One region of the Streptomyces sp. NBC_01390 genome, then DNA from elsewhere that is predicted to be linked to it. Evidence: riboswitches for the same ligand, from Rfam matches in the RefSeq annotation. Region 1 holds a riboswitch; each other region holds the start of a gene.
What was found. A riboswitch is a leader RNA that binds a small molecule or an ion and turns the genes downstream of it on or off. The one in region 1 is predicted to bind thiamine pyrophosphate.
Positions count from the first base shown of each region.

Region 2: another riboswitch for thiamine pyrophosphate. It lies ahead of OG241_RS40255 (thiamine ABC transporter substrate binding subunit); the one in region 1 lies ahead of thiO (glycine oxidase ThiO).
Region 3: another riboswitch for thiamine pyrophosphate. It lies ahead of thiC (phosphomethylpyrimidine synthase ThiC); the one in region 1 lies ahead of thiO (glycine oxidase ThiO).

Region 1 is NZ_CP109551.1:3,276,651-3,284,170, forward strand. Features, by position in the region: gene OG241_RS14610 (hypothetical protein) at 1-212, opposite strand, end outside; gene metF (methylenetetrahydrofolate reductase [NAD(P)H]) at 269-1,192, opposite strand; gene thiE (thiamine phosphate synthase) at 1,321-2,007, opposite strand; gene OG241_RS14625 (Rv2175c family DNA-binding protein) at 2,114-2,485, opposite strand; gene OG241_RS14630 (NAD(P)/FAD-dependent oxidoreductase) at 2,582-3,820, opposite strand; gene OG241_RS14635 (hypothetical protein) at 3,874-4,245, opposite strand; TPP riboswitch at 4,297-4,409, shown strand; gene thiO (glycine oxidase ThiO) at 4,407-5,570, shown strand; gene thiS (sulfur carrier protein ThiS) at 5,567-5,767, shown strand; gene OG241_RS14650 (thiazole synthase) at 5,771-6,565, shown strand; gene pknB (Stk1 family PASTA domain-containing Ser/Thr kinase) at 6,777-7,520, shown strand, end outside.
Region 2 is NZ_CP109551.1:8,947,046-8,954,565, reverse strand. Features, by position in the region: gene OG241_RS40275 (LOG family protein) at 1-192, shown strand, start outside; gene OG241_RS40270 (LAETG motif-containing sortase-dependent surface protein) at 346-1,032, shown strand; gene OG241_RS40265 (ABC transporter ATP-binding protein) at 1,203-2,219, opposite strand; gene OG241_RS40260 (ABC transporter permease) at 2,222-3,913, opposite strand; gene OG241_RS40255 (thiamine ABC transporter substrate binding subunit) at 3,889-4,971, opposite strand; TPP riboswitch at 5,053-5,158, opposite strand; gene rlmN (23S rRNA (adenine(2503)-C(2))-methyltransferase RlmN) at 5,184-6,290, opposite strand; gene OG241_RS40245 (hypothetical protein) at 6,407-7,078, opposite strand; gene OG241_RS40240 (phosphatidate cytidylyltransferase) at 7,205-7,520, opposite strand, start outside.
Region 3 is NZ_CP109551.1:6,420,981-6,428,500, forward strand. Features, by position in the region: gene OG241_RS28890 (IclR family transcriptional regulator C-terminal domain-containing protein) at 1-95, shown strand, start outside; gene OG241_RS28895 (SsgA family sporulation/cell division regulator) at 196-633, shown strand; gene OG241_RS28900 (YibE/F family protein) at 775-2,364, opposite strand; TPP riboswitch at 2,781-2,967, shown strand; gene thiC (phosphomethylpyrimidine synthase ThiC) at 2,960-4,780, shown strand; gene OG241_RS28910 (hypothetical protein) at 4,877-5,983, shown strand; gene OG241_RS28915 (hypothetical protein) at 6,030-6,905, opposite strand; gene OG241_RS28920 (metallophosphoesterase) at 7,111-7,520, opposite strand, start outside.

The DNA of each region.
Region 1 (7,520 bases):
GACAGAGTGACGTACGTCTGCCCGACCGCGAAGGCCGCAGCGCCCAGGCCGATGACCGGCACCGACGGGATGAGCACGCCGAAAACCACACCGAGGAACCCTGCGAAGGCCAGCAGCCGCCAGCGCAGCCGCGCCTTGTACTGGAGCAGAACTTCTCCGAGTAGCCACAACGCGACGATGCCAAACGCGATGTAGAGAGCCGTCCAGCCCATGTACGCCCCTCTCCCAGTGGCCGCTACGCAGTGTGTCGTACGCCCGTGCGGCCGGTCTAGGCCCGCTGTGGGTGGTGCAGACCCAGGTTCTCGTAGATTTCCAACGAGGCCGTGGAGTTGTTCAGCGTGATGAAGTGCAGTCCGGGGATTCCCTCGGCCAGCAGTCGCGCGCAGAACTCCGTGGCGAACTCGATGCCAATGGAGCGTACAGCCGCCGCGTCGTCTTTGGCTGTGAGGATCCGCTCTTTCAGGGTAGACGGGATGGCCGCGTTGCTGAGTTGCGGCAGCCGCTCCAGCATCCGCACGCTGGTCACGGGCATGACTTCGGGGATGACCGGGGTCGGGCAGCCCGCCGCGGCGACCGCGTCACGCAGCCGCAGATACGACTCGGGGTGGAAGAACATCTGCGTGATCGCGTAGTCGGCGCCGGCCCGGCACTTGTCGACGAAGTGCGTGACGTCCGTGTCCCGGTCCGGGGAGCGCGGGTGGGTCTCGGGGAAGGCGGCGACGCCTACGCAGAAGTCGCCCGACTCCTTGATGAGACGCACCAGTTCGGCGGCGTACGTAAGTCCGCTCGGGTGCGGTACCCACTCGGCCATCGGATCGCCGGGCGGGTCGCCGCGGACGGCCAGGATGTTACGGATGCCCGCGTCGGCGTACTGGCCGATGATGTTGCGCAGTTCGGCGATGGAGTGGTTGACCGCGGTGAGGTGGGCGACCGGGGTGAGCGTCGTGTCGGAGACGATCTGCTGGGTCTCCTTGACCGTGCCCGCGCGGGTCGACCCGCCGGCGCCGTACGTCACGGACACGAAGTCCGGCGCTACCGCCTCGACCCTCCTGAGCGCGTTCCACAGGTTCCGCTCGCCCTTGGGGGTCTTCGGCGCCGAGAACTCGAAGGAGTACGTGGTTTTGCCGGTCGCGAGCATGTCACGCACAGTGCGTGCGTGGTCGGTTCGGGTGGACGCGGTTCCGAGGGCCATACCCGCAGGTTAGTCAGGGGGTGGCGGTCTCCCAACCGGACGGCGGAAATTTGCCCCGGAATGTCGACTTGTTGTCCACCCCTCGGACAGCCGGGCCTCGCCGTCCTCAGCGGCCTCCCGCCGTCCGGCTACCGGGATCGCAGCCGCTTGGCGAACTCCGCCGCCGCCGCGCCCGGGTCGTCGGCCTCGGTTATCGCCCGTACGACGACGACCCGGCGGGCGCCCGCGGTCAGCACCTCGTCCAGGTTGCCCAGGTCGATGCCGCCGATGGCGAACCAAGGGCGCTCGGTGGTGAGCTCTGCCGTGTACCGGACCAGGTCGAGGCCGGGCGCGTGGCGGCCCGGCTTGGTGGGGGTCGGCCAGCAGGGGCCCGTGCAGAAGTAGTCGACGCCCTCCTGGGCGGCGGCTGCGGCCGCCTCGGACTCGGCGTGGGTGGAACGGCCGATGAGCACGTCGGGGCCGAGGATCGCGCGGGCCGCCGGGACGGGCAGGTCGCCCTGGCCGAGGTGCAGGACGTCCGCGAGGGCCGCGTGGGCGACGTCCGCGCGGTCGTTGACCGCGAGGAGTCTGCCGTGCCGGGCGCAGGCGTCGGCGAAGACCTGGAGGTGGTCCAGTTCCTCGGCCGCCTCCATGCCCTTGTCGCGCAGCTGCACGATGTCGACACCGCCGGCCAGGACCGTGTCGAGGAACTCGGCGAGGTCGCCCTGCCGTCTGCGGGCGTCCGTGCAGAGGTACACCCGGGCGTCGGCGAGCCGGGCGGGGGCGGTGCGGGTGTCGGCGGTCGCCCCGGGCACGGTGTCGGTCGTCTCGGGCATACGTGTGTCCCCCCGTGGGCGCGCCCCTGGGGTGTTCTCCCGGGCGCGCCCCTGCGTGGTGTGGCGGTGTGCGGATCGCGGTCCGCACACCGAACGGCTGGTCGGCTCAGACGGCGAGCGCCTGGGCGCGGCGCTTCACCTCCGTGCCGCGATTCTCACTGAGGGCCTGCGCGGGGGTGCCGGGCAGGCTCGGGTCGGGAGTGAAGAGCCACTCCAGCATCTCCTCGTCGGAGAAGCCGTCGTCCCGCAGGAGCGTCAGGGTGCCGGTGAGGCCCTTGACGACCTTCTGCTCGACCCCGTCGATAAATGCGGCGGGCACGTGCAGCGCACGGTTCTCGCCACGGCGTACGGCGATCACTTGGCCCTCCTTGACCAGCTGCCGGACGCGCGTCACCTCGATATCGAGGATTTCCGCGATGTCGGGCAGCGTGAGCCAGGCAGGGACGAGAGCATCGGTCTTTGCGTCAATCTCGGTCACGGGACAAGCCTGCCATCCCGCACTGACAGTCGGAAGCCGGGCCCCTGCGACCTGGGCCGTTACGGTGGCGTCGAGGCCGCGTCGAGCCCGGTCGGACTAGGCCGTGGCCGCCTTCAGCGGCCTGGACGGGTCGGTCAGCGCCTCGGCGTCCATCAGAGAGCCCGCCTCGACCAGTCGGCGCCCCTGGGCCAGGTCGCGGGGGCGGCCCACGGCCAGCAGGGCGACCAGGCGGCCCTCCCGCAGCCAGCAGACCGTCCAGGCGGGGCCGGACGGGTCACCGCGCCACAGGGTGGTGTCGGCGGACTGGTGGTGGCCGACGTACTGGACGAAACGGCCGAACTGCTCCGACCAGAAGTACGGGACCGGATCGTAGGCCGCCGGGGACTCCCCGATGATGTTCGCGGCGACCGTTCGGGGTCCCTGGAGGGCGTTGTCCCAGTGGTGGACCAGAAGGCGCCGGCCGTACCTTCCCGAAGGGAAGGAGGCGCAGTCGCCGACCGCGTAGACGTCCGCCGCGGAGGTGCGCAGGTGGTCGTCGGCGACGACCTCCCGGTGGTCGCCCAGGGCGATTCCCGAGCCCACGAGCCAGCCGGTGGCCGGGCGGGCGCCGATGCCGACGACGACGGCGCCCGCGGGCAGCCGTGAGCCGTCGTCGAGCACCACCGCGCCGGGCTCGACGCGTGCCACGCGCGCGTGGGTGCGCAACGAGGCGCCGCTGTCGGCGTACCAGGCGGCCATCGGCGCGGCCACCTCGGCGGGCAGGGCGCCCGCGAGCGGCCGGTCGGCGGCCTCGACGACGGTGACGGCGCAGCCTGCCTCGCGCGCGGCGGTGGCGAACTCGGCACCCATCCAGCCGGCCCCGACGACCACGATGTCGTGCTGGCGTGCGAGGACGGGCCGCAGCCGCTCGGCGTCGTCGAGGGTGCGCAGCAGATGCACACCGGGGACGCCCTCGGTGCCCGGCAGCCGGATCGGTTCGGCGCCGGTCGCGAGCACCAGGACGTCGTACGGGACCGGTCCCTCCGCGGTGTCCAGCTCGTGTTCGCCGGCGCGGACGCCCAGCACCTCGCGCCCGAGCAGCAGTTCGATGTCGAGGGCCTCGAAGTCGACGTCGAAGGCGGAGCCCTCCGCCTTGCCGAGCAGGACGGCCTTGGACAACGGCGGCCGGTCGTACGGTTGATGGGGTTCGGCGCCGAGGAGTGTGACGGTGCCGGTGAACCCCTGCTCCCGCAGCGCGACCGCGGTCTGCACCCCGGCCATGCCCGCGCCCACGACGACCACACGTCGCGGCCGCGACCCGCCTTCTGCGCCCTGTGCCTGCGTCTGCTCACTCACTCGATCACCATAGACAACTGACAAATTGTCAGTCAGTGGGCGCGGTAAGTGACCTACTGCACACCCGCGCGCTCGACTCGTTCAACCTGTTCGACCTGCTCCGCCACGCTCGTCCCGCTGCCCGCCTGTGACTCCCACTCCCAGGTCTCCGCCAACCGCACCCGCCCGTCAGGCAGTTCGGTCACCTCGGAGACACAGTGGCCGGAGGAGGTCGTCCCGTCGTGCTTCAGCTGCACGTACCGGAAGTCGAGACGGTCACCTTCCCGCGTACCCACGAGACGGCCGCGTACGACATCTCCGCCCGTGTACTCGGCCCAGATCTCGCCGTCCCGCTCGTGGTAGGTGAACCGGGTGCGCGTACCCACCTGGCCTGGCGCCTGGTCCGTGACCGGGGCGAGGACGAGGCCGTCGAGCGAGCGGGGCATGGGCGGAGGCTCCCTTACACGTGAGTTGGTCTGCGGGCTAGGGTGGCCAGCGTAAGCACTCGCGGGAGCCCGGACGCACCGGGCTGAGAGGGAGGCTGGGCGGCCTCCGACCGTACGAACCTGATCCGGGTCATGCCGGCGAAGGGAGGGGCTGGACGCCCATGTCGCGTACGCACACCTCGGACGTCGTTGTCGTCGGAGGCGGGATCATCGGGCTGGTGACGGCCTGGCGGGCCGCTCAGCGCGGGCTCGCCACGACCGTCGTGGATCCCGTGCCCGGCGGTGGGGCCGCACAGGTGGCGGCCGGCATGCTGGCCGCCGTCACGGAGCTGCACCACGGCGAGCAGACCCTGCTGGGGCTCAACCTGGAGTCGGCCCGCCGCTATCCGGACTTCGTGGCCGAGCTCACCGAGCTGACCGGCCACGACCTCGGCTACCGCCGCTGCGGCACACTCGCCGTCGCGCTCGACGCCGACGACCGCGCCGAACTGCGCGAACTGCACGCGCTGCAGCAGCGGTCGGGTCTGGAGTCGGAGTGGCTCTCCGGGCGCGAATGCCGGCGCCTGGAGCCGATGCTCGCGCCGGGCGTGCGCGGGGGGCTCCGGGTGGACGGCGACCACCAGATCGACCCGCGACGGCTGGCCGGGGCGCTGGTGGACGCCTGTGAGCGGACCGGCGTGGTGCTGCGCCGGACGTGGGCCGAACGGCTCGACGTACGGCGGGGACGAGCCGCCGCGGTCACCGACTCCGCCGGCGACGAACTGGCCGCCGGATCGATCGTGCTGGCCGGGGGCAGCCTCAGCGGACGCCTCGCAGGGGTCCCGGAGGCCGTTCTGCCGCCCGTACGGCCCGTGAAGGGGCAGGTCCTGCGGGTGACCGTGCCGAAGCGGTACGCGCCGTTCCTGAGCCGGACCGTCCGGGCCGTGGTGCGGGGGAGCCAGGTCTATCTGGTGCCGCGCGAGAACGGGGAGCTGGTCGTCGGGGCGACGAGCGAGGAGCTGGGCTGGGACACGACCGTCACGGCGGGCGGCGTGTACGAACTGCTGCGCGACGCCCATGAACTCGTCCCCGGGATCACCGAGCTGCCGTTGACGGAGACGCGGGCCGGACTGCGCCCCTGCTCCCCGGACAACGCGCCGCTGCTCGGCCCGACCGCACTGGAGGGGCTTCTGCTGGCCACGGGCCACTACCGGAACGGGGTGCTGCTGACGCCGGTCACGGGAGACGCGATGGCCACCGTCCTGGCCACCGGTGAACTGCCCGCCGAGGCCCGGGCCTTCACGCCCCGCCGGTTCGACACCGTACGCATGGAGCAGCTCGTATGAACATCCTGGTGAACGGCGTACGGCGCGAGGTCTCCGCGGACACCGCGCTCGACGCTCTGGTGCGGACCCTCACCCCGGCGCCCTCCGGGGTGGCCGCCGCGCTCAACGAAACCGTCGTCCCGCGCGCGCGGTGGTCGGCGACCACCCTCTCCGAGGGAGACCGCGTCGAAGTCCTCACCGCCGTCCAGGGAGGCTGAGCCATGGCCGACGATCCCTTTGTCCTCGGTGGTACGACCTTCGCGTCCCGGCTGATCATGGGTACGGGGGGTGCGCCCAGCCTCGACGTGCTGGAGCGGGCGCTGGTGGCCTCCGGCACGGAGCTGACGACGGTCGCGATGCGGCGCGTCGACCCGTCGGTGCACGGGTCGGTGCTGTCGGTGCTGGAGCGCCTCGGCATCCAGGTACTGCCCAACACCGCGGGATGCTTCACCGCCGGAGAGGCCGTGCTGACGGCTCGGCTGGCCCGGGAGGCACTCGGTACGGACGTGGTGAAACTGGAGGTCATCGCCGACGAGCGGACGCTGCTGCCGGATCCGGTCGAGCTGCTGGACGCGGCGGAGGTGCTGGTGGAGGACGGGTTCACGGTGTTGCCGTACACGAACGACGACCCGGTACTGGCGCGGAAGCTGGAGGACGTGGGGTGCGCGGCGGTCATGCCGCTGGGGTCGCCGATCGGGTCGGGGCTGGGGATTCGCAACCCGCACAACTTCCAGCTGATCGTGGAGCACGCGCGTGTGCCGGTGATTCTGGACGCGGGGGCGGGGACGGCGTCGGATGTGGCGTTGGCGATGGAGTTGGGGTGTGCGGGGGTGATGCTGGCGTCGGCCGTAACGCGGGCGCAGGAGCCTGTGCTGATGGCGGAGGGGATGCGGTACGGGGTTTCGGCGGGGCGGTTGGCATACCGGGCGGGTCGGATACCTCGGCGGCACTTTGCTGAGGCGTCGTCGCCTGTTGCCGGGCTGGCCGCGTTGGATCCGGAGCGGCCTGCTTTCTAGGTGCCCTCTGCTTTCACTGCCCTTTGATCTCCCACCCGCGCACCGCCCGTTTCCAGCCCGTTTACAGGTGGAGCTCTCCTGTGGGGGCTTGGCGTCGTCGGCGGCCTTCCGCTGGGATCTGCGTCACAGGTTCGCCTCAGTCCCGCTGCTTTCCTGTGCATTCCTGGCTGAAACTGCGGCCTTGTCAGCGGCGGCTCGTACACTCACCTGCGTGGATACGACCCTTCAGGACCCTCTCGTCGGGCAGGTGCTCGACGGCCGCTATCGCGTCGACGCGCGGATCGCGGTCGGTGGGATGGCCACGGTCTACCGGGCCGTGGACACCCGCCTCGACCGTGTGCTCGCCCTCAAGGTGATGCATCCGACGCTCGCCGCCGACGTGTCCTTCGTCGAGCGGTTCATCCGGGAAGCGAAGTCCGTGGCCCGGCTCGCGCACCCCAACGTCGTACAGGTCTTCGACCAGGGCGCCGACGGGTCGTACGTCTATCTCGCCATGGAGTACATCGCCGGCTGCACCCTGCGTGACGTGCTGCGCGAGCGCGGAGCGCTCCAGCCGAGGGCCGCGCTGGACATCCTGGAGCCCGTGCTCGCCGCCCTCGGCGCCGCGCACCGGGCCGGGTTCGTGCACCGCGACATGAAGCCCGAGAACGTGCTGATAGGGGACGACGGGCGGGTCAAGGTCGCCGACTTCGGGCTCGTGCGGGCCGTGGACACGGTCACCAACACGACGAGCTCCGTCCTCGGCACCGTCTCCTATCTCGCGCCCGAGCAGATCGAGAACGGCACCGCCGATCCCCGGGTCGACGTGTACGCCTGCGGCATCGTCCTCTACGAGATGCTGACCGGCGACCAGCCGCACTACGGCGACTCCCCCGCGCTGGTGCTCTACAAGCATCTGCACGAGGACGTGCCGCCGCCCTCGTCCCTCGTACCGGGGCTGGCCTTCGAGCTGGAC
Region 2 (7,520 bases), 5.7 Mb from region 1:
ACCCCGAACTACTACCAGTCGCGCGGCGAGCCCACGCCCATGGTCCTGGTGGACCGCGTCCACTGGACCGAGCGGCTGCCCGCCTGGCCACTGCTCCAATCACTGGCGCGGGAGCGGGCGATGGAGGACCGAATCGCCCTGGTCGACCGGATTGAGGACGCTCCGGAGGCTTTGAAACGCCTCGGCGGTTAACGGGTAGGCAAAGACCAATGCTTGGAGCCTGCATACAGATTGACAGCCCTTATGCTGCGCTTATAAACCTGTGAGACTCGTGGGGGTGACGAGGTGATGAGGTCTCTTCACTCCCTCCACCCCCCTCAGTTGTGCATCCCGTGAAGGGCAACCGTGTCCATAACTTTCCGTACCGCGCGTACCGTGCGCATCCTCGGTGTTGCCTCCGCCTCGGCCGCGCTCGCGCTGGGCGTCGCAGGCAACGCGTTCGCCTGCAACATCACTGAGTTCTCCGCCGTCGCCAAGTGCGACGGCGAAAAGGGCGTCATCAGCGTCACCGACAAGGACGCGTCGGGCACCCCCGCCACAGTCACCGTGTACCTGGGTGAGAAGGTCATCGGCACCCAGGACGTCGTGGGCAGCCGCGAAGGCGTCACCGTCGACTTCTCGGAGGACTGGGCGCCGAACACGACGTACCGCGTTCGCGTCCAGGCCGAGCGCGCTCGCCTCGACCAGGACATCAAGGGGGGCGTGACTACCCCGGGCGACGCCTGCAAGACGGAGCCGACCCCGACTCCGACCCCCACCCCGTCGGCTTCGCAGCCGGAGGAGTCGGCCACCCCGACCCCGTCGGCCTCGGAGCCCGAGGAGTCGGCCACCCCGACCCCGTCGGCCGACGAGAGCACTCCGGCCGCCCCCGCGGACAGCGTTCCGACGCCTGCGGGCGGTAGCTCCAACCTCGCCGAGACCGGCGCCAGCTCGAACACCGGTGTGATCGCCGGTATCGCGGCGGCCCTGGTCGTCGTCGGCGGCGGCGCCGTCTTCTTCGGCCTGCGCCGTCGTGGGACGTCCAGCAACTGACGTTCCGCTCGCCGTATCCGCAGTACCCGGCTGTACGTTGTGGCCCGTCCCGTGTGTCAGGGGGCGGGCCACTTCGCTGTCGTCGAAGGTGCCGGGTGCGCGGGCCGCGCGGGGCGGCCTTCGCATGAGGACGGATACCGCGGGCACCTGACCCCACGGGTGGGGCCCGGCTAGCCGAGTACGACGATCTCGGACGCGTCGAAGACCACGCCGACCTCGGCGCCCGGCTCCGGTGCCTCGCGCAGCGCGCACGCGGCCTCCAGGCGGGGCGCGTTCTCGGGCCGCAGCTGTACGGCGACATGCGTACCCCGGAAGGTGCGCGAGGTCACGGCGCAGCGCAGGCCCTCGGCGGCAGGCACCAGGCGCACACCGGCGGGCCGTACGAGCAGGGTGCGCGGCCCCTGAGCAGCGCCCTCGGGGACCGGCATCTTGCCCCAGGGGGTGTCGGCGACCTGCCCGCTCACCGTGGCCGGGACGATGTTGTCGAAGCCGAGGAAGCGTGCCACGAACTCGTCGTCGGGCCGCTGCCAGACCTCAAGTGGCGTGCCGGACTGGGCGATCAGCCCGTCACGCATCACGATCACCCGGTCGGCGAGGGCGAAGGCCTCGCCCTGGTCGTGGGTGACGGCGAGCACGGTGGTGCCCAACCGGCCGAACATCTCCCTCAGTTCGACGACGAGACGCTCGCGCAGCGAGCGGTCCAGCTGGCCGAACGGTTCGTCGAGCATCAGCAGACGGGGGCGCGGCGCGAGAGCCCGGGCTAGGGCGACGCGCTGCTGTTCCCCACCGGAGAGCGCGGCGACGGCCCGTCCGGCAGCCCCCGGCAGCCCGACCAGGTCCAGCAACTCCCGTACCCGTACGTCCTGTTGATCCTTGGATACGCGGTGCATGCGCAGCCCGAAGGCGACGTTGGCGCCGACGTCCCGCTGCGGGAACAGCTGGTGGTCCTGGAACATCAGGCCCACCTCGCGCTTGTGCGCGGGCACCCCGGCGAGGTCCTGACCGTCGAGCAACACCCGTCCCCCATCGAGGGGTTGGAGTCCGGCGACCGCCCGCAGCAGCGTCGACTTCCCGCTGCCGCTGGGGCCCAGCACGCACACGATCTCGTGCTCGACGACATCGAGGCCGACACCGTCGAGCACCGCCCGCGCCCCGAACCGTACGGTCGCTCCTTCGAGACTGAGCATGGTCAGAACTCCCCGGTCCGGTCGGTCCGCAGCCGCTCCAGCACGAGCAGAGCCACCGCGCACACCACCATCAAGATCGTCGAAAGGGCCATCGCCTGGCCGTAGTTGAGGTCCCCGGGCCGGCCCAGCAGACGGGCCACGGCGACCGGCAGGGTCGGGTTGTCGGGCCGGGCGATGAACACGGTCGCCCCGAACTCGCCCAGCGACACGGCGAACGCGAACCCGGCCGCGACCAGCAACGCCCGCCGCACGATGGGCAGATCAACCTCGCGCCAGACCCGCCAGGGAGAGGCCCCGAGCACGGCCGCCGCCTCCCTGAGCCGCCCGTCCACGGCACGCAGCACCGGCAGCATGGTCCGCACGACGAACGGCACCCCGACCAGCGCCTGCGCGAGCGGTACGAGGATCCAGCTGCTCCGCAGATCGAGCGGCGGCTCGTCGAGCGCGATGAGGAACCCGAACCCGACGGTCACCGCCGACACCCCGAGCGGCAGCATCAACAGCGCGTCGAACCCTCGTACGAGCCGCCCGGCATCGCGCCGGGTGAGCGCCACGGCGGCCAGCGACCCGACGACGACGGCGATACCGGTGGCGGCGAGGGCGTACTGGAGCGAGTTCCCGATGGCGGCGATCGGCGCCACCAGGAAGATGCCGGAGTCGTCGCGGGTGAGCGCCCGGTAGTAGCCGAGGCCCGAGCCGCCGGGCATGGCGAACGACCGCTGGACGAGTACGGCGAGCGGCAGCACCAGCAGGACGGCGATGCTCACGAGCACTCCGCCGAGCAGGGCCCACTGGCCCCGGCCGCGCGGCCGGCGTGCTGTCGTCTCCGGTGCCACGAGCCGCAGCGCGCTCTCCCGTCGCCGTACCGTCCGGGCGTGCACGGCGAGAACCGCGCCCACCGCGACGAACTGGACGATGGTCAGCACGGCGGCCGTGGCGAGGTCGAAGATCTCCGAGGTCTGGCGGTAGATCTCCACTTCGAGGGTGGCGAAGGTCGGTCCGCCGAGGATCTGCACCACTCCGAAGGAGGTGAAGGTGAAGAGGAAGACCATGAGCCCGGCGGCGGCGACGGCGGGCGCGAGGGCGGGCAGGGTGACCTGCCGCCAGGCGGCGAACCGCGAGGCGCCGAGAACCCGCGCGGCCTCCTCCTGGCGCGGGTCGAGCTGCGCCCAGAGCCCGCCGACCGTCCGTACGACGACGGCGTAGTTGAAGAAGACATGCGCGAGCAGGATCGCCCACACGGTCGTGTCCAGCCGTACGCCCCACAGCTGGTCGAGCAGTCCGGCGCGCCCGACCAGCGCCAGGAAGGCAGTACCGACGACGACGGTCGGCAGCACGAACGGCACGGTCACCACGGCCCGCAGAATCTGCTTGCCCCTGAAATCGAAGCGCGCGAAGACGTACGCGCCGGGGAGCGCGACCAGCAGCGTGAGCGCGGTGGACGCGAACGCCTGCCAGACGGTGAACCACAGGACATGCCGGATCCCGGGGTCCCCCAGCACGTCCCCCACCTGCCCCAGCCGCCAGACCCCGTCGACGTGCAGGCCCCGCGCGACGATCGCGGCGACGGGATAGGCGAAGAAGAGCGCGAAGAAGACGACGGGCACCACCAGCAGGGCACCGCGCAGAGCGGCGCCCTGCCGGCGCACAGCCGCCGGGACCGCTGCCGCTACTTCAGTACGAGCGATGTCCACGACTTGACCCACTGGTCACGGTGTTCGGCGATCTTCGCGGGGTCCATCGTCTCGGGGTCCTTGGCCTGCGGCCCGAACTCGGTGAACTCGGCAGGCACCTTGGCGCCCCCACGCACCGGGTACACGAACATGTTGAGCGGCATGTCCTCCTGGAAGGCCTTGCCCACCAGGAAGTCGAGCAGCGCCTTGCCGCCCTTGCTGTTCCCGGCGTTGCTGAGCAGTCCTGCGTACTCGATCTGCCGGAAGCAGGTGCCGGTCGCGACGCCGGTCGGCGCGGTGGTCGGCTTCGGGTCGGCAAAGATCACCTCGGCGGGCGGCGAGGAGGCGTACGAGACGACGAGCGGCCGGTCCGCCTTGGCCTTCTTGCCGCCGGCCGACCCGGAGAACTCCTCGTTGTAGGCCTGCTCCCAGCCGTCGACGACCTTCACGCCGTTGGCCTTGAGCTTCGTCCAGTAGCCGGCCCAGCCGTCGTCGCCGTACCTCGCGGCGCTGCCGAGCAGAAAGCCGAGTCCGGGCGAGGAGGTGGAGGCGTTCTCCGTGACGAGGAGATCCTTGTAGGCGGGCTTGACCAGATCGTCGAAGGACTCGGGCGGCGTCAGCTTGTGCTCGCTGAACCAGGCCTTGTCGTAGTTGACGCAGATGTCGCCGGTGTCGATCGGCGTGACCCGGTGCTTGTCCGCGTCGGTCCGGTACGCGGGCAGGATCGCGTCGGCGTCCTTCACCTCGTACGACTGGAACAGCCCGTTGTCGAGCGCGCGGGAGAGCAGGGTGTTGTCGACGCCGAAGAAGACGTCGCCCTGCGGGTTGTCCTTGGTCAGGATCGCCTTGTTGACGGCCTGGCCGGCATCGCCGTCCTTGAGGACCTTGACGGTGTACCCGGACTGCTTCTCGAAGGCGGCGAGGACACCCTTCGAGACGGCCCACGAGTCATGGCTGACGAGGGTGACGGTCTTGGAGTCCGCCGCCGAACCGCTGCCGCCGTCCCCGGACCCGCACGCGGACAGCGTGACGAGCCCGAGCCCGACGGCAAGGGCCGTGACCTGCTTGGTGATGCTCACCGGATTTTTCCTCCTGGGATGACCAGGAAGAGACGCGGCCCTGCCCGGACCCCATGACGGGTTCCGGGCAGGGCGCAACAGCTTGAGTGATGACCGAACTTCCTACCCAGAATGACCTGGGCGAGGTTCAGAGGGTCTGCGGTCTGTCCCGCACTCTCAGCGCTGTGGCGCTCCCCTGTCGGAATATGAAGATATGTAGGTACGGCGTAAGACTACCGCTCGGTGGCCGCCAGCTGACCGCACGCCCCGTCGATCTCCTGCCCCCGCGTGTCCCGAACGGTGACGGGCACGCCGTGAGCGGCGATCGCCTCGACGAACGCCTTCTCGTCCTCGGGCCGCGAGGCGGTCCACTTGGACCCCGGAGTCGGGTTCAGCGGAATCAGGTTGACGTGCACGGGCTTGCCCCTGAGCAGCCGCCCGAGCCGGTCACCACGCCAGGCCTGGTCGTTGATGTCCCGGATCATCGCGTACTCGATGGACAGCCGACGCCCCGACTTCGCCGCGTACTCCCACCCGGCGTCGAGGACCTCCCGCACCTTCCACCGCGTGTTGACGGGCACGAGGGTGTCGCGCAGCTCGTCGTCGGGCGCGTGCAGGGAGATGGCGAGCCGGCACTTGAAGCCCTCGTCGGAGAACCGGTTGATGGCCGGTACCAGTCCGACGGTCGAGACGGTGATCCCACGCTGCGACAGCCCCATGCCGTCCGGCGCGGGGTCGGTCAGCGCGCGGATGGCGCCGACGACGCGCTTGTAGTTGGCGAGGGGCTCGCCCATGCCCATGAAGACGATGTTGGAGAGCCGCGCGGGGCCACCGGGGATCTCCCCGTCCCGAAGCGCACGCATCCCGTCCACGATCTGGTGCACGATCTCGGCGGTGGACAGGTTCCGGTCCAGCCCGGCCTGCCCGGTCGCGCAGAACGGGCAGTTCATCCCGCACCCGGCCTGCGAGCTGATGCACATGGTCACCCGGTCCGGGTACCGCATCAGCACCGACTCGACGAGCGTCCCGTCGAACATCCGCCACAGCGTCTTGCGGGTGGTGTCCTGGTCGGTCGACAGATGACGGACGACCGTCATCAGCTCCGGAAGCAACGCCTCCTGGAGCTTGCCGCGCGAGGCGGCCGGAATGTCCGTCCACTCGTCCGGGTCGTGCGCGAACCGCGCGAAGTAGTGCTGCGAGAGCTGCTTGGCACGAAACGGCTTCTCACCGATCGCGGCAACGGCCTCTTTACGCTCGAGGGGCGTGAGATCGGCAAGATGCCGCGGCGGCTTCTGAGCTCCGCGCGGGGCGATGAATGTGAGTTCTCCGGGCTTAGGCATGGCCATACCAGTGTCGCAGACATCCGGACACCCCCTCGCCGCCCTGTGGACAACCTCACGTACAAGCACAGAAGCCCAGGTCAGCGACCCTCTCCACGCTCTCGCCCGCTACGTTCTCACCGAGGCGCCGCAGCCATCACCCCCCGAAGCCGCGTCACCTCCCGCTCCAGCTCGCGGTAGTGGTCGCTGACCTTGCGCCGGGCCGTCGGGGTGACGCGGCCCCCGTCCAGTTCGGTCAGCCGGTGTCCCAGGGCGGCGAGGTCCGTCTGCCAGCTGTGCCAGCCGTCGGCGCCCTGGGCGACAGCCAGCTCGTCCTGGGCGGCCCGCAGGGCCTCGTGGGCCGCCTGACGCAGCGGGAGGAGGTCGGCGCGCAGTCGTTCGGTGCGCTCACGGAGATAGACGAGGGACTCGCCGACCCCGGCGCACGTCTCGCCCAGCTCGGTCATCGATCTGGTGTGCACCCCGAGCGCGCCCAGCCAGGGCACGGCCGCTTCGACACCGTCCTCCGCCGCCGCGACCGCCCCGGTACGGATCTCGTCGTAGTACCGGGAAACACCGTCCAGATCGGCGAAGACACTCACCGCCCCGGTCGTCTGCTCACGGATGGTGTCCGAGGGCAGCCCGTCGCCCTGATCGAGCAGCGCCTCGATCCGCGCCAGCTCACCCCGAACAGCTCTCCGCAGCTCCAGCAGAGCCTGGTGAGCCGCGTCGGCCGCCTCGACGGGGCCGGCGACAGCGGCCAGCCCCTCGGCCTGCCGCTGGCGTCTGGCCCGACTACGCCCCCACATGCACGCCACCCCTTCCGGACGGATCGACCGCACTGAAGTCGATCTTAGGTTCGAAAGGGGTGGTTTCGGGCTGACGTGTGTGCTTCACAGGAAATCCGGACCGTACTGGAACATTCCGGCCCGCCCTCAGCCCACGAAGGCGACGAACAGCAACCACACCACAGGAGCCGTGGGAAGCAGCGAGTCCAGCCGGTCCATGATGCCGCCGTGCCCGGGCAACAGCGTGCCCATGTCCTTGATGCCCAGGTCCCGCTTGATCATGGACTCGCCGAGGTCGCCGAGCGTGGCGCTCACCGCGACCGCGAGGCCCAGCAGCAGCCCCTGCCACCAGGTGCCGTCGTCGATGGCGTACTCCATCAGCAGCGCGCCCGCCACCATCGCGAACGTCACAGCGCCGAACAGGCCCTCGCGGGTCTTGCCGGGGCTGATGCGCGGAGCGAGC
Region 3 (7,520 bases), 3.1 Mb from region 1:
CCCATCAGGCTGATCGACTGCTAGACGCGGCACAGCAGTTGCAGACAGAGGTCGGAAGACTGGTCGGGTCGTTCGCGATCTCTATCAGTATCTGAAAACTCACTCCTTGTGATTCACCGTGTACTTTCAGCAAGATTCGAGCAGTATCAGAGCGATGATTCCAGGCCAGTCCACGGCAACTGACGGGGTTAGGCGATGCGCGAGTCGGTGCAGGCAGAAGTCATGATGAGCTTTCTTGTCTCGGAGGAGCTCTCCTTCCGCATTCCGGTGGAGCTGCGCTACGAGACCTGTGATCCCTACGCCGTCCGGCTGACGTTCCATTTGCCTGGCGACGCTCCTGTGACCTGGGCCTTCGGGCGTGAGCTGCTGATCGACGGCGTGGGGCGGCCATGCGGGGACGGAGATGTGCGGATCGCGCCCGCCGACACCGACGTCCTCGGCGAGGTGCTGATCCGGCTTCAGGTCGGCGGCGACCAGGCGCTGTTCCGCTCCGGGGCGGCGCCGCTGGTGGCCTTCCTCGACCGCACGGACAAGCTCGTGCCACTGGGGCAGGAGCGTTCCCTCGCCGACTTCGACGCCCACCTCGACGAGGCGCTGGACCGCATTCTGGCGGAGGAGCAGAGCGCGGGCTGAGCGGGTTCGCGGCGGGGCACGGCGGTGCTGTAACGCTTCTCCAGACGCGAGGAGAAGCTTGCAGTGGCGTCTCTTCGGGCACGGTCGTACTTCGGCGTTCGGCGCGGACCTCCCCCCAAAAAAAAGGGGGCTAGACGTCCGTCAGTGCTTGCGGCGACGGCCCTTCCCCGCGCGGGCCGCGACCGCCTGGGGCGCCGCGCCCGCTGTCGCGGCCCCTGTTCCCGGTCCGGCCACTGTTGTCGCTCCCGCAGTCAGCGGTGCCGTGCCCGGGCGGTCGGCGGAGACCATCAGGGCCGCCAGGAGCGTGGTCACCGGCACGGACGCGACCAGGCCGATCGAGCCCACCAGGGTCCGCACGATCTCCTCCGCGACGAGTTCGCTGTTGGCGACGGCCCCCACGCTGCTCTGCGCGATCGAGAAGAGCAGCAGCAGCGGCAGCGCGGCGCCCGCGTAGGCGAGGACGAGAGTGTTGACGACGGACGCGATGTGGTCGCGGCCGATACGGATGCCGGCGCGGTACAGCCCACGCCATCCCATCGTCGGGTTTGCCTCGTGGAGTTCCCAGACCGCCGATGTCTGCGTCACCGTCACATCGTCGAGGACACCCAGCGAACCGATGATGACGCCCGCGAGCAGCAGGCCGCTCATGTCGATGGACGGATACAGGCCATGGATCAGGCCGGTGTTGTCGTCAGTGTTGCCGGTCAGCGCGGCCCAGCCGATGAACAGCGAGCCGAGGACGCCGATCAGCACCAGCGAGAAGAGAGTGCCGAGCACCGCCACGGACGTACGGGCCGAGAGGCCGTGACACATGTAGAGCGCGATCAGCATGATGGCGCTGGCGCCGATCACCGCCACGAGCAGCGGATTCGAGCCCTGGAGGATCGCCGGCAGGATGAAGAAGGTCAGGACCATGAAGCTGACGGCCAGGGCGACCAGAGCCATCACCCCGCGCAGGCGTCCGACGATCACGACGGCGAGCGCGAAGATGCCGGCCAGCAGTGCCATGGGGAACCTGCGGTTCACATCGGCGACCGAGTACTGCAGGTCCTTCGGCGCCGAGGGCTCGTATGCGACCACGACCTTCTCGTCCTGGTGCAACTGCCGTGACTGGTCCGGCTGCACGATCTCCGTGAACGTACGGCCCTTGTCGTCACCGGTGTCGACCCGGATCGTCGCCCTCTTGCAGTCGCCGGTCGCCTGTTGCTGTGCCGAGGAGCCCTCGGCGGTGGACGTGTCGCCGGTCGGGGTCTCCCCCGAGGCGTTGACGGACTTGCAGTCCACCGAGACGACCTTGGTGACCGTGGCTTCCTGGGTCTGCCGATCGAAACCGACGCCCGTGCGCTGGTGCGCCGGGGCGCCCCCGGGCCACAGCACCACGAGCCCGACCACGACCGCCGCGGCGAAGGGGATCAGAATCGCCCCGATGATCTTTCGCAGGTGGACGGAGACAGGGGCGGCCGGCCCATGGCTGTGACTGTGGCCGTGCGATTGACCGCCGTTGTCATCGGGACCGTGGGCGTCACCCGGCCCGTCCCCATGTTCCCCACCACCAGGTCCGGGGCCGTGCCCACCGCCAGAACCTCCGCCGGGTCCGCCACCGTGCCCGTCGCCGGGTCCGTTCCCATGCCCATGATGCCCATGGTCGGTGTGCTGACCCGGCCCGGCTCCGTGTTCGTGCTCGCGCCCGTCACCTGCTCCGGGGCCAGGACCCCGTCTGGCGCCGGACACGGGAAGCGGGCCGAACTGGCCGGTCCCGGGCCCCTCGGCGCCGAACCCGTGGTCCGGGTCACCCGGTCCAGGACGGCCGACTCGGCCCGGGCCCGCTCCGGGCCCGTAGCCGCGATCGATCCTGCGACCGGGCCCGTACCCGGGACCCTGATTCCCTCCGGTCGCTCCGCCTGTTCCTGCTCCGGGCCCTGACACGCCACCGAGGCCGCCGGGGCCGTTGCCGGATCGCAGCCCGCGCTCCTGGCCGGGGCCGCCATTGCCACTGCCGGGTCCGGAGCCGTGCCCGGCACCGCTTCCGCGCGCCGGCTCGGAGGGCGGGTACGGGGGTCCTTGGGTCGTGGTCACCGCCCGATCATCGCAAGAACGGCAGGGGCCCTCTGTTCACCTCGCCCAAATTGACGCTAGCGTGGAGGCACCTTTGCACACGCGGGAGCTCGGAGCACCGGGCTGAGAGGGCGCTGACCTCCGTCTTAGCGATGTTTCACGTGGAACACGTGGAACGAGTGATGTTTCACATGAAACATCGGCAGACGGAATCCGCTGCGTCGACCGCTGAACCTGTTACCGGGTAATGCCGGCGTAGGGAGTAGGTCTCATGACCATCAAGGACACACGCACGCCTGCCTCCGACCAGGACGACCAGCCCACTCAGGGCGAACAGTCCCAGGGGGTCGGGAAGTCCGTCGGCTGGCACAAGGGGTATGTCGGTGGCTCGCGCCCCGACCTGCGGGTGCCGGTCCGTCAGGTGCACCTCACCAACGGGAAGTCGGTCACCCTGTACGACACGTCGGGCCCGTACACCGATCCGCAGGTCGACACGGATGTCCGCAGGGGGCTGGCGCCTCTGCGCGACAACTGGATCATCGCCCGAGGCGACACCGAGGAGTACGCGGGCCGCCCCGTCCGCCCGGAGGACGACGGGATCAAGCACACCTCGCCGCGCGGCGGCCTCCGAAACCTCGACGCGGTGTTCCCGGGAAGGCCCCGGCAGCCGCGCCGGAGCCGGAGTGGACAGGCGGTGACGCAACTCGCGTACGCCCGCCGCGGCGAGGTCACGCCCGAGATGGAGTTCGTGGCGCTCCGGGAGAACCTCGATCCCGAGGTGGTCCGCGAGGAGATCGCGGCCGGACGTGCGGTACTGCCCGCGAACGTCAACCACCCGGAGATCGAGCCGATGATCATCGGCAAGCGGTTCCTGGTGAAGGTCAACGCCAACATCGGCAACTCCGCCGTCACTTCCTCCATCGAGGAAGAGGTCGAGAAGATGACCTGGGCGACGCGCTGGGGCGCCGACACGGTCATGGACCTGTCCACCGGCCGCAACATCCACACCACCCGCGAATGGGTGCTGCGCAACTCCCCCGTTCCCATCGGCACGGTGCCGCTGTACCAGGCGTTGGAGAAGGTGGACGGCAGGGCCGAGGAACTGACCTGGGAGATCTACAAGGACACGGTCGTCGAACAGGCCGAGCAGGGCGTGGACTACATGACGGTGCACGCGGGCGTCCGCCTGGCGTACGTACCGCTCACCGCGAACCGCAAGACCGGCATCGTCTCGCGCGGTGGATCGATCATGGCGGCCTGGTGCCTGGCGCACCACAAGGAGTCGTTCCTGTACGAGAACTTCGAAGAACTGTGCGAGATCCTCGCCGCGTACGACGTCACGTACTCGCTCGGCGACGGCCTGCGCCCCGGATCGATCGCGGACGCCAACGACGAGGCGCAGTTCGCGGAGTTGCGGACGCTCGGGGAACTCAACACGATCGCGAAGCGTTTCCATGTACAGACGATGATCGAAGGCCCGGGCCACGTCCCGATGCACAAGATCAAGGAGAACATCGACCTTCAGCAGGAGATCTGTGATGAAGCTCCGTTCTATACGCTCGGCCCGCTGACGACTGACGTCGCGCCGGCGTACGACCACATCACTTCCGGCATCGGTGCCGCGATGATCGCCTGGTGGGGCACGGCCATGCTCTGCTATGTCACACCCAAGGAGCACTTGGGTCTGCCGAACCGTGACGACGTCAAGACCGGCGTCATCACCTACAAGATCGCCGCCCATGCAGCCGACCTCGCCAAGGGGCACCCAGGTGCGCAGGATTGGGATGACGCACTCTCCGACGCCCGCTTCGAGTTCCGGTGGGAGGACCAGTTCAACCTGGCCCTCGACCCGGACACAGCACGGGAGTTCCACGACGAGACCCTGCCGGCCGAGCCCGCCAAGACGGCCCACTTCTGCTCCATGTGCGGGCCGAAGTTCTGCTCGATGAAGATCAGCCAGAGCATCACAGAGCGGTTCGGCGGTACGGCGGCTGCGGATGCGACGGCGGAGGAGGTCGCTGAGGGGATGCTCCAGAAGTCGAAGGAGTTCGCGGCCAGCGGCAACCGGGTGTACCTGCCGCTCGCGGAGTGAGAAACGAGTGGAGGAGTATCGGAAGGTTCCCGTGCGAGCGGTAACGGAAGGGACAAGAACCCCCGTTCCTTGATCGTTCTGTCTACCCTCCGTGCCATGGGCGGAATCGACCTGGCCAACGGGGTAGCGGGAGCCGCAATCGGCATGGTGTTCGCAACGCTGTTCCAACAGCCGTTGCAGGACGCCTGGTTCCGGCTGCGAAGGCGATCGGTCAGTGCGGTGCGCGGGCTGCGGCAACGGGAGGAGAGCGGCACGGCCTGGCAGACGTTCTCACTCGGGCCGCTGCACACCTCCGCGCTGATCGTCGAAGGGGACGGTGACGTGGCGATCGCCCCCGAAGACGTGCATGTGCATGTCCTCGACCAGGAGGTCGCTCTCCCCGAGGAGATGGCCGGCTGGCGGGACGAGATCGAGGCGGAGAACGAGCGGCTGCGGGCGGAGGGGCGGACACCCGTGTGGAACGGCCCCCGCTACGCGGTCGAGTCGTTCGACATCTCCCGGACGGCCCTGGCCGAGCATCCGGAAGTCCACATACGTCTGCGGCCCACCGACTACTACACGTTCCTCGCCACCCAGCAGCTCGACCGCCGGCTGCCGGACGGCACGACACCTCGCAGCCGCCACCTCGACCCCGACGATCCACTGGTCGCGCCCGCCTTCCTCCAGTGCAGCTTCGGGGTGAACATCGCCGTGGTGACGGCCGACGACATGCTGGTCGTCAGCCGGCGCAGCAACCGGGTCCGGACGGGCCAGGGGTTGTGGAACTCGTCCGTCAACGAAGGGATGTCACGGCACATCGACTCCGCCGGCCGAAGCGCGCCGGAACTGCATGCGGTGGCCCGCCGCGGTATGCGCGAGGAGCTCTCGCTGGAACCCCACGAGTACTCCCTCGTGCTGCTGGCCTTCGTCGTCGACGTCGAACGGCGGCAATGGAGCGCCCACTTCTACGCCCGACTCAAGGACATCACCCGGGAGGGGCTGCAGGCCCGAATGAGCCGAGGCGCGGCCGACCGCTGGGAGCACCAGACGATCGACTACGTGCCGTTCCGGCCGGGCGATGTCGTCCGGTACATGCTGCACGCCGACCGGATCCACCGTTGGGCACCGGTCGCCCCGGCCCTGTACCACCTGGCCATGGTCCATGTGCACGGCCGTACGCCTGTGGAGCGGGCGGAGGCCCAAGTGGTCAGGCGGCTCCGATAGCCGCCCGCTCCACCTGAGTCGCTCGTCCCGCGTCCGGACCGGCCGGTCACTCCGGCGGGTGGTCCGGGCCCCCGAAGTCCGGGCTGGTGAAGTCCGGGCTGGAGAAGCTGGGGCGGTGGCCCGTCGTCGAGTCGCCCTCGGGGCTGCTGAAGCCGGGCCGGTTGTAGCCGAGCTGGGGCATGCGGCTGACGGTGGGTTGCGCGGCCGGTTTGCGGTTCATGGCCGCCGTACCGGGGTCGGCGAGGGCGTCGCGGAGGAAGGGCAGGATGCCCCGCTCCAGCAGGGCCTCGCGCCAGGCGTCCCTGGCCTGCGCGACCTCCCCGGTCAGTTCGCCGTATGCCCCGTCCTCCTCCGCCTCCGGGCTGTTGCGCAGGGCGGTGAGCAGGAGGCCGACCGCGGCGACGAGTATCGCTGCCGCGGTCACCGCGCCGAACACCCATCCGGTGGTCAGCATGGTCTGGGCGAACGCCGGCTCGGGATCGAGCATCTTGAGGATGTAGCCCACGAGCAGGAAGATCGCCGCCGCCGTGCCGGCGAGGACGGGAGCCAGGACCGCGACGACGGCGACAGCGCCCGCTCCGGCGGGCTCGGCGACAGCCTCACCCATACCGGCGACGAACCCCACCGCGCCTCTACCCGGCTCGTTCGAGCCGGATTCGTGGACGGAGGACGGGGTGGACGGCGCCGGGTGGCGCAGTTCGTCGCGGACCTTCACGTAGTGCTGGTACTCGTTCGCCGCGGCGACCGTGATGAGCGCGGTGGCGTTGAGCGCCATTGTGCGCAGTTGTTCGGGGTTCAGACGCTGACCGACGGCGGCCAGTTCCGGGCGGTCCGGGGCGGAGCGCAGCGCCTCATCGAGGATCCGCTCGTATTCCTGGCGGTCCTCGTTCAGCAGGTGCTGCGGAACGCTGTTCATGTGCATCCCCCGATGCTCCGTAGGGCTTGGGGCTCGGCATGCTGACGAGCCGTCGGGCAGAAACGGAGGGGAGCCTGCTACGGATAAGCCGATGGTAGAGCGGCGACGGCGCGCCGTGACAGGGGGTTTGAAGAAATTACCGTGTGACAGTCCCCCGCCCGATGCGGTTCTTGGTCGCGGGACGGCTGCCCGGGGAACGCCCGGACACCCGTCAGAGATCCAGCGGAAGCTCCTGGACCAGCAGTTTTCCGGCCATGGTCACGCCGCCGTCCATCGCGATGGCGAGTCCCTCGGCATAGACGTGCGGATGTTCGATGTTCGGACCGGAGTTGTCCTCGCCGTCGTCCTCGGTGCCGACATCACCCACCAGATAGGGGATGGGACTGTGCCCGTGCACGATGCGGGCGCCGCCGTAGGTGTCGAGGAGGGAGCGTACGGCCTCCACTCCGCCCTCGTCGCGGAAGGAGAAGCGCTTGGTGAACTTGCGGAACAGATCCCACACCTCGTCCGCGTCGTTGCGGGTGATCGTCTCGCGGACGGTGTCGTTGACCGCCTCGATCGAGTCGCCGTAGTCGAGGTAGGCGGTGGTGTCGGAGTGCACGAGCAGGTGTCCGTCGACCT